Regions from separate parts of the Kitasatospora sp. NPDC034035 genome, predicted to be linked through region 3. Evidence: predicted binding sites of a transcription regulator. Region 3 holds the regulator's gene; each other region holds the start of a gene.
What was found. Region 3 encodes HrcA, which represses chaperone genes, less so after heat shock. Its sites were predicted from a motif close to TTNGCACTCNGNNNNNCNGAGTGCNAA; they were not measured.
Positions count from the first base shown of each region.

Region 1 (4,002 bases), on a different contig from region 3:
GGGGCGCTCGGGGCGGGTGGGGTATTCGGGGTGCCCGGGGCGTTCCGGGGTCGCCGGGAAAGGGGTGGACTAGCGGGATCTACGCGCGTAACTGTATGCTGGTTCGACCACGCCGTATAACCACCGCTCAGAACACCCCAGCATCTGCCTGACGCAGAGTTGGCGCGACCGCTCGGCGGCCGCGGTCCACCCCCGGCAACCACACCGGGCCGACCCGGTATCACCCCGGTCGACGCGCGAGAGGACGACTCTCGGCGCCGTCGGGGCCACCCCATGCCCTGCCGCGCTACCAGGCAGCAGGAAGGACCGACCGTGACGGCCCGCCGAACGGTCGACCGCGCCGCGGACACCACCGCGGACACCACCGCAGCCCGGACCCCCACCCGAGTCGGGTACGGCGAGCTGCTGCGCACCCCCGGGGCCTGGACCTTCCTGGCCCCCGCCCTCGTCGCGCGACTGCCCTACGCGATGCTCAGCATGGGCATCCTGCTGCTCGTCACCCAGACCCACGGCTCGTACGGCACTGCCGGTACCGTCACCGCCGTCGCCGCCGTCGCCCAGGCCCTGATCGGGCCGCAGACCGGGCGGCTGGCCGACCGGTACGGGCAGTCCGCGGTGCTGGTCCCGACCGTCCTCGTGCACGGGGCCTCGGTCGGCGCCCTGATCGCGCTGGCACTGGGGCACGCCCCGGCCTGGAGCCTGTTCCTGGCCGCCGTGCCGGCCGGTGCGAGCGTGCCGCAGATCGGCGCGATGGTCCGGGCCCGCTGGATCGCCCGGTTCACCGCCGACGGCCCCTCCGACGCCTCGGCGGCCCGGGTGAGCACCGCGTTCGCCTTCGAGTCCGTGACCGACGAGTTCACCTTCGTGATCGGCCCGATCCTGGCCTCCGGCATCGCCGCCCTCGCCAACCCGGCGGCCGCCCTGGTCGCCGAGGCCGCGCTGACCGTCGCGGGCGGCCTGGCCTTCGCCGCCCAGCGGCGCACCGCCCCCGCCCGGATCGTGCAGCAGCCCGGCACCAAGCGCGCCTCGGCACTCGCCTCCCCCGGCGTCCGGCTGCTCGCCGGGACCTTCCTCGGGGTCGGCGCGGTGTTCGGCGGCATGCAGGTCTCGGTCAACGCCTTCGCCGACTCCGTCGGACAGCACGCCGCGGGCGGCACCGTCTACGGGATCTTCGCGGGCGGCTCCATGCTGGCCGGCGTGCTGTACGGCGTGATCGCCTGGCGCCGGCCCGTCCAGCAGCGGATGCTGATCAGCTACGCGCTGCTGGTGCTGGGCTGCTCCACGCTGTGGGCGATGCCCAACCTGGTCGCTCTCACCGTGGCCGGGCTGGTCTGCGGTCTGGCCATCGCGCCGACCCTGATCAGCGGCTACACCCTGGTCGAGACGCTGGTCGCGGACGGCGCCAAGACGGAGGCCTTCACCTGGCTGACCGGTGCCATCGGGCTGGGCCTGGCGGTCGGCTCGATGGCGGCCGGGAAGCTGATCGACGGGCACGGGCCGTCCACCGGCTTCCTGGTGCCGTTGATCGGCGCCGGACTGGGGCTGGTCACGCTGTTCTCGCTGCGACACCTGCTGGTGGCGCCGAGCGCGGGGCGCGGCCGGATCGTCGCGACCTCCGGAGCGGCCTCCGCGTCGGCTTCCGAAGCGGCCTCCGGGGAGCGCGGGGGTGCTGCGCAGCTGGTGGGCACGGCCAAGGGCTGAGCGAGCGGTGGTCCGGCAGCCGAGACCAGGCCGAGGCCGGTCGCATCTCACACCGGAGTCGCTGGACTGATCCAGCGGAATGCCGCATCATTGACCATCGTTAGCACTCATAAGGCGAGAGTGCCAGGAGGAAGACAAGTGCCCACGTACCAGTACCAGTGCACCGAGTGCGGCAACGGCCTGGAGGCGGTGCAGAAGTTCACCGACGAGGCGCTGACCACGTGCCCCGACTGCCAGGGACGGCTTCGCAAGGTCTTCTCGGCGGTGGGTGTCGTGTTCAAGGGATCCGGCTTCTACCGGACCGACAGCCGCTCCTCCTCCAGCAGCTCGGTCGGCTCCGGGTCTTCGTCGACCTCGTCGACGTCGTCCACCCCGGCGCCCACTTCGAGCACGGGCTCCTCGGCGCCGTCCAGCCCGGCTCCGGCCGCGAGCTGATCCCCGGCCCCGGGACGGAACGACCCGGGCGCCCAGCAGCCCTCGGAAAGGCCCGTCGGCCCCGCATTCCTGCGGGGGCGGCGGGCCTTTTCGCGCCCTTCCCCGTCTCTCCGCGTCTTTTCACACCGCTTTTGTCACCGCGGAAGAGTCGGATCCACTCGCGCGAGTGTACGAACTTGTCCACAGGGGGCGGTTTGTCCACAGCCTGAGGGAAACCGCTTTCCGAGTCCGCCCCGACGGCGCATCGTGGGGGTCGTCAGCCGGTCCACCGGGGGTCGGCTGCCGGACCTTTCGGAGGTGCGTCGATGACGACCGTGAGCTTCTCCGTCCCGCTGCCCGCGCCCGCCGTGCCGCCCCGGCAGGAGGTGCCGAGCTTTCCGCCGATCCGGCGCGGGTGCGGCGGGTGGCACCGCTGGCGCAGCGCGGTGCGGCGGCGGGCCGGGGTGCCCGCGCTGGTGCTGCTCGCCGTGGCGGCCGCGCTCGCGCTCGGGCCCGCGCGGGCCGGTCTGCCGCCGCCCGGCGGGGGCGCGCTGGGCCGGACGGGTTGTCAATCCGGAGCTTCGGAAGATCACCCGTAACCCGGAAACGACTTCGTCGTTCGAGGCGGCATGAAGGGCTTCAAGGAATTCCTACTGCGTGGAAATGTCGTCGAACTCGCCGTCGCCGTGGTCATCGGTGCGGCTTTCACCAATATCATCAACGCCTTCGTCAAAGGCGTGATCAATCCGATTGTCGGTGTGTTCGGAACGAAGGACCTGGGTTCCTACAGTTCCTGCCTCAAGGGGCCCTGCGAGGTGAGCACGACCGGTGAGGTCACGTCCGGAATCCTCATCCTGTGGGGATCGGTGCTCAGCGCCGTCCTGCAGTTCCTGATCACCGCGGCCGTCGTCTACTTCGTTCTGATCGTGCCCATGAACAGGATGGCGGCCCGCCGCAAGTCCTTCGCCGAGACGGCGGCGGAGGCAGAGGCCAAGGAGGTCCAACTGCTGACCGAGATCCGCGACGCGCTGGTCGCGCCGCTGCGCTGACCGCGCTCGCCCGTCCTCAGTCCCCGTGGTGCGGCGGGCGCTGGCTCAGGTACCAGTCCAGCCCCCGCCCGCCGCTCTCCCCCGCCCCGGAGCGCCCGCCCCAGCCGGCGTCGGTGTCGTCCCGGGACTGCTGGTCCAACGGGTCCCGGAAGACCAGCCGGGCCTTGGCCGCGGGCTTTTCCTGCGACTCCCCGCCCTGGTCCTGGCCCTGGCGGTCCTGCTCCTCGCGGTCCCGGTCCTGGGCCTGGTCGTCCTCGGCCTGCGCCTGGCGGTCCTGAGCCTGGTCCGTGGGCCGGTCCTGTTCCTGCTCGCTCACCCTGTCCACTCCGTTGCTCGCCTCGTCCTGCCCCTCCAGCCTAAGAGCCCCGTGGCACGCCTCGGGTCCTGGTGCGGAGCGCTCCGCACCAGGACCCGGTCGGGGGCTCGACAGGCCTTCCGGTCAGGCGGCTTCGAAGCCCGCGTGGTCGGCGATCTTCTTCAGCTCGGCCAGCGCGTGCTTCTCGATCTGGCGGATCCGCTCGCGGGTGAGGCCGTGCTGCTTGCCCACCTCGGTGAGGGTGCGCTCGCGGCCGTCCTCCATCCCGTAGCGGGACCGGATGATCGAGGCCGTGCGGTCGTCCAACCGCCCGATCAGATCGTCCAGTTCCTCACGGCGGAGCATGACCATCACGGCGTCCTCCGGGGACGTCGCCCCGGTGTCCTCGACCAGGTCTCCGAACTGGGTCTCGCCCTCGTCGTCGACCGACATGTTGAGGCTGACCGGGTCACGCGCCCAGTCCAGGACGTCCTTGATCCGAGCCTCGGTGGTGTCCAACTCGGCCGCGATCTCGGCCGGCTC
Region 1 covers NZ_JBVISA010000004.1:182,881-186,882, reverse strand. Annotated here, with positions in the region: gene ACZ52J_RS07680 (MFS transporter) at 313-1,701, shown strand; gene ACZ52J_RS07675 (FmdB family zinc ribbon protein) at 1,840-2,136, shown strand; gene ACZ52J_RS07670 (hypothetical protein) at 2,442-2,714, shown strand; gene mscL (large conductance mechanosensitive channel protein MscL) at 2,745-3,164, shown strand; gene ACZ52J_RS07660 (hypothetical protein) at 3,181-3,480, opposite strand; gene ACZ52J_RS07655 (sigma-70 family RNA polymerase sigma factor) at 3,604-4,002, opposite strand, start outside.
Region 1: a site for HrcA is predicted at 1,802-1,828, ahead of ACZ52J_RS07675 (FmdB family zinc ribbon protein). Genes of this name have one in related genera too.

Region 2 (4,002 bases), on a different contig from region 3:
CCGCCACCACGGCGCCGCCGGCCGCGCCCCGGCCGACCGGAGCCGCCCCGGCCGGCGGGGGCGCCTCCCCGGGCGCCACCACCGGGGCGGTCGCCGGCGCGGCGGCCTGGGCGAAGTGGAACCTCACCCCGCTCGCGCCCGCCCCGGCGGCGCCCGCCGACAAGCCCGTCAAGCTCGAACGGACCGGCCCGGTGCCGGTGTTCAGCGACGTGAAGACGACCGACAAGGTGGTCTTCATCACCATCGACGACGGCGCCGAGAAGGACCCGAAGTTCGTCGAGATGCTGACCGACCTCAAGGTGCCGATCTCGATGTTCCTGACCAAGGACATCGTCAAGAACGACTACGGCTACTTCAAGCCGCTCCAGGCGCTGGGCAACCACATCCAGAACCACACCGTCACCCACCCGGTGATGAGCAAGCTGTCGCCGGACAAGCAGAAGTCCGAGATCTGCGACGACCAGGCCGCGCTCACCCAGCAGTACGGCACCGCCCCGCTGCTGTTCCGCCCGCCGTTCGGCGACGGCGCCAACACCCCGACGCTCAACACCTCGGTGCAGGAGTGCGGCCCGCGCGCGATCGTGCTGTGGCGCGAATCGATGCAGATCCACGACATGCAGTACCAGGCCGGGGACAAGAAGCTGAAGCCCGGCGACATCATCCTGGCGCACTTCCGCGGCCCCAAGGAGCTCAAGGGCGCCACGATGACCCAGATGTTCGGCGACCTGCTGGCCCGGATCCAGGAGCAGGGCTTCTCGGTGGCCCGGCTGGAGGACTACATCCAGGCCCCCGCCTCGTAGTCCGCGTAGGCCCCGTAGGGCCCCGTAGGCCGCTACGACGCGCGGACCGGCTGCCCCAGCATCATCAGCGGGCCGTGGTCGGTCCGGCTGAGGATCACCGTGACGGTGTTCGGGCCGGAGGGCTTGAGCTGGCGGCGCAGCTCCTCCGGGGTGATCGCCATCCCGCGCTTCTTGATCACCACCGTGCCGACCCCGCGCTCGCGCAGCAGCGCCTTCAGCTTCTTGATGTGGAAGGGCAGCACGTCGGTGAGCTCGAAGGCGTGCGCGTACGGGGTGGCGACCAGCTCGTCCGAGGTCAGGTAGGCGATCTTCGGGTCGATCAGCCGGCCGCCGACCTGCTCGGCGACCTCGGCCACCAGGTGCGCCCGGATCACCGCGCCGTCCGGCTCGTACAGGTAGCGCCCCACCGGGCCGGCCGGCGGGTCGGGCAGGTCGCCGCCGGTCAGGACGGCGCCCTGCGGCAGCAGGGTGGCGCGGTGCGGGTGGGCGGCCTTGGTGCCGAACCAGAGCACCGCCTCCTTGACGTCGCCGTGGTCGGACACCCACTCGGCCTCGGCGTCCGCCGGGACGGCCTCGTGCGGGATGCCCGGCGCGACCTTCAGCGCCCCGATCGGGGCCCGCCGGCCGGCCGCGACCGCCCAGGAGAGCGGCGGGGCGTACGCCTCCGGGTCGAACACCCGGCCGCGCGAGGTCCGCCGGGCGGGGTCGGTGAACACCGCGTCGTAGCCGGCCACGTCCACGTCGGCGACGTCCGCGCAGCGCACCTCGACCAGCTCGGCCAGGCCCAGCGCGGCGGCGTTCGCGGCGGTGGCGGCGCAGGCCGCCGGGTCCTTGTCGACGGCCAGCACCTCGACGCCCGCCCGGGCCAGCGCCAGCACGTCCCCGCCGATGCCGCAGCACAGGTCCGCCAGCCGCCGCACGCCCAGCTCGGCGAACCGCCGCGCCCGCCACTCGGCGACGCTGCGCCGGGTGGACTGCTCGACCCCGTTGGGCGTGAAGTACATCAGGTCGGCGTCCGCCCCGAACTTCGCCCGCGCCCGCTGCCGCAGCCGCGCCTGCCCGAAGGCCGCCGACACCAGCTCCGCCGGGTGCTCCCGCCGCAGCCGGGTGGCCAGCGCCAGCTCCTCCTCGGGGGTGAACTCGCGCAACTCGGCGAGCAGGGCCTGGCCCTCGGGCGTCAGCAGCGGCTGGAGGTTCTCGGTGTCCACGGGGCCATTCTCGCCGGTCACAGGCCGGGGTAGCCCGCCATCGCCCAGCCCGGCACAAGGAAGGGCGCCACGGCGGCGGCGGCCGGCAGGACCGCGTACCCGGCACGCCGGGTACGGAAGGCGACGGACAGGGGCCCCCCGAGGCCGGCGGCCACGCCGATGAGCAGCCCGACGGGGACGATCACGTCCGCCGCGTCCGTGGCGGCGAAGCCGAGCCGGAGGGTCAGCCAGAACGCGACGAGCGGGATCACCGCGAGCACCGGCAGGAGAACCGCGGAGAGCAGGATGTCGTCGGTGCGGGACGGTCCTACGCGTACCGGGGTATCGGTCATGGCACGAGTGTGTCGAGCGGTCGGCCGGGCGCACATGAGTACGAGTACTCATCCGTCATTCCCGGACCTCACGGGCGCGTCGTTGGCACTCTGGTTGACTGAGTGCTAACACAGGCCTATGGTCGTCCTTGGCACTCCCCACCGGGGGAGTGCTAATGCGAGAACGTGTGTCTGACCCCCGCGACGGCAGACCCGCAGGCTCGCCCTACCCGTTAGAAAACCCCGTAATCTCCGAAGGGGAGCTCGGACGTGACCACCAGCAGCAAGGTTGCCATCAAGCCGCTCGAGGACCGCATTGTGGTCCAGCCGCTCGACGCCGAGACCACCACGGCCTCCGGCCTGGTTATCCCGGACACCGCCAAGGAGAAGCCCCAGGAGGGCGTCGTCCTGGCCGTCGGCCCGGGCCGCTTCGAGGACGGCCAGCGTCTGCCGCTCGACGTCGCCGTGGGTGACATCGTCCTGTACTCGAAGTACGGCGGCACCGAGGTGAAGTACCAGGGCGAGGAGTACCTGGTGCTCTCCGCTCGCGACGTTCTCGCCATCATCGAGAAGTAAGTCGTCCCCGACCCGCCCCGGATCCGTGTCCTTCGTGACAGTGGCCCGGGGCGTGGTTGTTGGTTCACGTAGTTCGGCGGCCGGGCCGGCCGCAGCCCCGAGGGAATAGGGAACATGGCGAAGATCCTGCAGTTCGACGAGGACGCCCGCCGCTCGCTGGAGCGCGGTGTCAACAAGCTGGCCGACACCGTCAAGGTGACCATCGGCCCCAAGGGCCGCAACGTCGTCATCGACAAGAAGTTCGGCGCCCCGACCATCACCAACGACGGTGTCACCATCGCCCGCGAGGTCGAGCTGGACGACCCGTACGAGAACCTTGGCGCGCAGCTCGTCAAGGAGGTCGCCACCAAGACCAACGACGTCGCGGGTGACGGCACCACCACCGCCACCGTGCTGGCCCAGGCCCTGGTCAACGAGGGTCTGCGCAACGTCGCCGCCGGTGCCGGCCCCGCCGCCCTGAAGAAGGGCATCGACAAGGCCGTCGCCGCCGTCTCCGAGCACCTGCTCTCCATCGCCCGCGAGATCGAGGGCAAGGACGACGTCGCCGCCGTCGCGTCCCTCTCCGCGCAGGACACCCAGGTCGGCGAGCTGATCGCCGAGGCGATCGACAAGGTCGGCAAGGACGGTGTCATCACCGTCGAGGAGTCGAACACCTTCGGCGTGGAGCTGGACTTCACCGAGGGCATGCAGTTCGACAAGGGCTACCTGTCGCCGTACTTCGTCACCGACGCGGAGCGGCAGGAGGCGGTCCTGGAGGACCCGTACATCCTGATCAACCAGGGCAAGATCTCCTCCATCCAGGAGCTGCTGCCGCTGCTGGAGAAGATCCTGCAGGGCGGTGCCACCAAGCCGCTGCTGATCATCGCCGAGGACGTCGACGGCGAGGCGCTGTCGACCCTGGTCGTGAACAAGATCCGTGGCACCTTCAACGCCGTCGCCGTCAAGGCCCCGGGCTTCGGCGACCGCCGCAAGGCGATCCTCGGCGACCTGGCCACCCTGACCGGCGGCACGGTCATCTCCGAGGAGGTCGGCCTCAAGCTCGACCAGGTCGGCCTGGACGTGCTGGGCACCGCCCGCCGCGTGACCATCACCAAGGACGAGACCACC
Region 2 covers NZ_JBVISA010000003.1:264,971-268,972, forward strand. Annotated here, with positions in the region: gene ACZ52J_RS06170 (polysaccharide deacetylase family protein) at 1-800, shown strand, start outside; gene ACZ52J_RS06175 (THUMP-like domain-containing protein) at 833-2,029, opposite strand; gene ACZ52J_RS06180 (hypothetical protein) at 2,026-2,340, opposite strand; gene groES (co-chaperone GroES) at 2,590-2,895, shown strand; gene groL (chaperonin GroEL) at 3,010-4,002, shown strand, end outside.
Region 2: a site for HrcA is predicted at 2,423-2,449, ahead of groES (co-chaperone GroES). Genes of this name have one in related genera too.

Region 3 (4,002 bases):
TCAGCGCGGGGGCGAAGTAGAAGGCGTTGTAGGGCTGCGCCTGGCGCAGGTCCTTGCTGGGGATGGCCGCGATCTGCCCGGTGACCTTGGTGAGGGCCGAGGCGAGGGCGCTGGGCCGGCCGGTGAGCTGGGCGGCGGCGCGGTCGGCGGCCAGTTCGCGGTAGCGGGAGAGCAGCCGGGTGAGCAGGAAGCTGATCGCGTAGACGACCATCGAGACCAGCGGGATGATCAGCGCGACGATGGCCGCGTTCTGGTCGTTGTTGTTGCGGCCGCCGCCCATGAATCCGCCGTACACGGCGATGCGGGTCATCGCGCCGGCGAGTACGCCGAGGAAGCCGGCGATGGTCATCACCGCGACGTCCCGGTGGGCGACGTGGGACAGCTCGTGGGCGAGGACGCCTTCCAGTTCCTCGGGCTCCAGGCGTCGCAGCAGGCCGGTGGTGACGCAGACGACCGCGTTCTGCGAGTTGCGGCCGGTGGCGAAGGCGTTGGGCATGTCGTTGTCGGCGACCGCCACGCGGGGTTTGGGCATGTCGGCCAGGGCGCAGAGCCGGTCGATCGTGCCGTGCAGTTGGGGGAACTCCTCCGGGGACACCGGGCGGGCGCCCATGGCCCGTTCGGTGATCTTGTCGCTGAACCAGAACTGGGCCACGAACAGCCCGCCGGAGATCAGGACGATCAGCGGCCAGGCGCCGCGCAGCAGCGCGATCAGCAGGCCGGTGAAACCGACGTACAGCAGCCCGATCACGAACATCGTCGCGACCATGCGGCCGGTCAGGCCGCGGTCGGGTGCGAAACGGGTGTGCTGGCCCGAGCTCGACATCGCTTGCTCCTCCATTCGCCGTCGCCTTCGATGCTGCCACCCGGACGGCCTCGTGGCACCACTCGCGCGCCGGGAACCCGTGACGGGAACCCGTGAACGGTGGCCGCCCCGCGGGCCGTACCTGGAACTGCGGGAAGGATCACGCCGGTCCGGCCGTTCCTGCGGCAGGACCCGGGCCTTACACTGGCAGGTACGGTTCTGGCACTCGTGTGTTCAGAGTGCCAAGGTGCCGAGGCCGGACCTTCCGGGAACGGCCGGCAGCAGCACCCAGGGACACAGACGGACAACGAGCGAAGACGGAGGTGCGTGCCCCATGGCCGGTGAGGTCCGCCAGCTGGACGACCGCAAGCTCGCCGTGCTCCGCGCGATCGTGCAGGACTACGTGGGCACCGAGGAGCCCGTCGGGTCCAAGGCCCTGGTGGAGCGGCACAATCTCGGGGTCTCGCCGGCGACCGTCCGCAACGACATGGCGGCGCTGGAGGAGGAGGGGTACATCCACCAGCCGCACACCAGCGCCGGCCGCATCCCGACCGACAAGGGGTACCGCCTCTTCGTCGACAAGCTCGCCGAGGTCAAGCCGATGAGCGCCCCCGAGCGCCGGGCGATCCGGCACTTCCTGGACGGCGCGGTCGACCTGGACGACGTGGTCGCGCGCACCGTGCGGCTGCTCGCCCAGCTGACCCGGCAGGTCGCGGTGGTGCAGTACCCGTCGCTGACGCGGTCCACCGTGCGGCACATCGAGCTGGTGGCGCTGGCCCCGGCGAAGGTGATGCTGGTGCTGATCACCAACACCGGCCGGGTCGAGCAGCGGATGGTCGACTGCCCGGGCACGGTCGGCGAGACGGTCCTGGCGGACCTGCGGGCCGCGCTCAACACCAGAGCCGCCGGCCGCCGCCTCCCGGAGGTCCCGGGGCTGCTGGAGGAACTGCCGGCGATGTTCGAGCAGGCCGACCGGCCGACCGTCAGCACGGTCCTGGCGACCCTGTTCGAGACGCTCGCGGAACAGAACGAGGAGCGGATCATGCTGGCCGGCACGGCCAACCTGACCCGCTTCGGCCACGACTTCCCGCTCACCATCCAGCCGGTGCTGGAGGCCCTGGAGGAGCAGGTCATCCTGCTCCGCCTCCTGGGTGAGACCAACGACGCCGCGATGACGGTCCGGATCGGGCGGGAGAACGCCTACGAAGGGCTGATTTCCACCTCGGTCGTGTCGGTCGGTTACGGTTCGGGCGACGAGAGCGTGGCCAAACTGGGTGTGATCGGCCCGACCCGGATGGACTACCCGGGCACAATGGGGGCGGTGCGCGCGGTGGCGCGGTACGTGGGTCAGATCCTGGCCGAGTCGTAGCAAAGACCGCGCGTCCTGGAGATGACGCGCGGTAACCAGTCGCAGCACTACTACAGGCGGAACAAGCGGAGCATTTGGTGGCCACGGACTACTACGCGGTACTCGGCGTCCGACGGGATGCGGGGCAGGACGAGATCAAGAAGGCGTTCCGGCGCCTGGCACGCGAACTGCACCCGGACGTCAACCCGGACCCGAAGACGCAGGAGCGGTTCAAGGAGATCAACGCCGCCTACGAGGTGCTCTCCGATCCGCAGAAGCGCCAGGTCTACGACCTCGGCGGTGACCCGCTGTCGCCGGGCGGCGGTGGCGCGGGCGGTTTCGGCGCCGGCGCGGCGGGCTTCGGCTTCTCCGACATCATGGACGCCTTCTTCGGCGCCGCGGCCGGCCAGCGTGGCCCGCGCTCGCGCACCCGCCGCGGCCAGGACGCCATGATCCGGCTGGAGATCACCCTGGAGGAGGCCGCTTTCGGCACCACCAAGGAGCTCCAGGTCGACACCGCCGTCACCTGCACCACGTGCAGCGGCGAGGGCGCGGCCCCCGGCACCTCCGCCCAGACGTGCGACATGTGTCGCGGCAAGGGCGAGGTCTCCCAGGTCACCAGGTCCTTCCTGGGCCAGGTCATGACCTCCCGTCCCTGCCCGCAGTGCCAGGGCTTCGGCACCGTCGTGCCGACCCCGTGCCCGGAGTGCGCCGGCGACGGCCGGGTCCGCGCCCGTCGCACCCTGACCGTCAAGATCCCGGCCGGTGTCGACAACGGCACCCGGATCCAGCTGGCCGGCGAGGGCGAGGTCGGCCCCGGCGGCGGCCCGGCCGGCGACCTGTACGTCGAGATCGCCGAGACCACCCACACCATCTTCCAGCGGCGCGGCGACGACCTGCACTGCACCGTCACCATCCCGATGACGGCGGCCTCGCTCGGCACCCGGGTGCCGCTGCAGACCCTGGACGGCCTGGAGGAGGTCGACATCAGGCCCGGCACCCAGTCCGGCCAGTCGATCCCGCTGCACGGCCGGGGCATCACCCACCTGCGCGGGGGCGGCCGGGGCGACCTGATAGTGCATGTCGAGGTGAAGACGCCCAGCAAGCTCGACGCCGAGCAGGAGGACCTGCTGCGCCGCCTAGCGGTGCTGCGCGGTGAGGAGCAGCCGTCCGGCCAGTTCGCGCCGGGCCAGCAGGGCCTGTTCTCCCGGCTGAAGGACGCCTTCAACGGCCGGTAGCCGTCCGCGCAGGGGTGCCGGGGGCCCACCCCGGCACCTCTTTCGCGTGTCCCCCCTCAGGCCGTAGGCCGCACCCGGGCCTCAGGCCTCAGCCCGCAGGCCGCACCCCGGAAAGGTTCCCCCGCATGACCGCACCCGTCTTCGTCGTCGAGACCGAGCGGATCGTCGCCGCCGCGCCCGGCACCGTCGTGCGCCTGGACGGCCCGGAGGGGCGGCACGCGGCCGCGGTGAAGCGGCTGGAGCCGGGCGAGGCGGTGACCCTGGCCGACGGGCAGGGGCTCGGCGTGGACGGGACGGTCGCCGAGGTGCTCGGCAAGGACGCGATCGACGTGGCGGTCGCCGCCGTGCGCCGCGAGCCGGAGCCCGCGCCGCGGATCGTCGTCGTCCAGGCGCTGCCCAAGGGCGACCGCGGCGAGCTGGCCGTGGAGACCATGACCGAGGTCGGCGTGGACGTGGTCATCCCGTGGGCGGCCTCGCGCTGCATCACCCAGTGGAAGGGCGAGCGCGGCGCCAAGGCGCTCGCCAAGTGGCGGGCCACCGCCCGCGAGGCGGGCAAGCAGTCCCGCCGGCTGCGCTTCCCCGAGGTCCGCGACCCGATGACCACCAGGCAGCTG
Region 3 covers NZ_JBVISA010000012.1:125,076-129,077, forward strand. Annotated here, with positions in the region: gene htpX (zinc metalloprotease HtpX) at 1-823, opposite strand, end outside; gene hrcA (heat-inducible transcriptional repressor HrcA) at 1,137-2,171, shown strand; gene dnaJ (molecular chaperone DnaJ) at 2,249-3,388, shown strand; gene ACZ52J_RS19035 (16S rRNA (uracil(1498)-N(3))-methyltransferase) at 3,514-4,002, shown strand, end outside.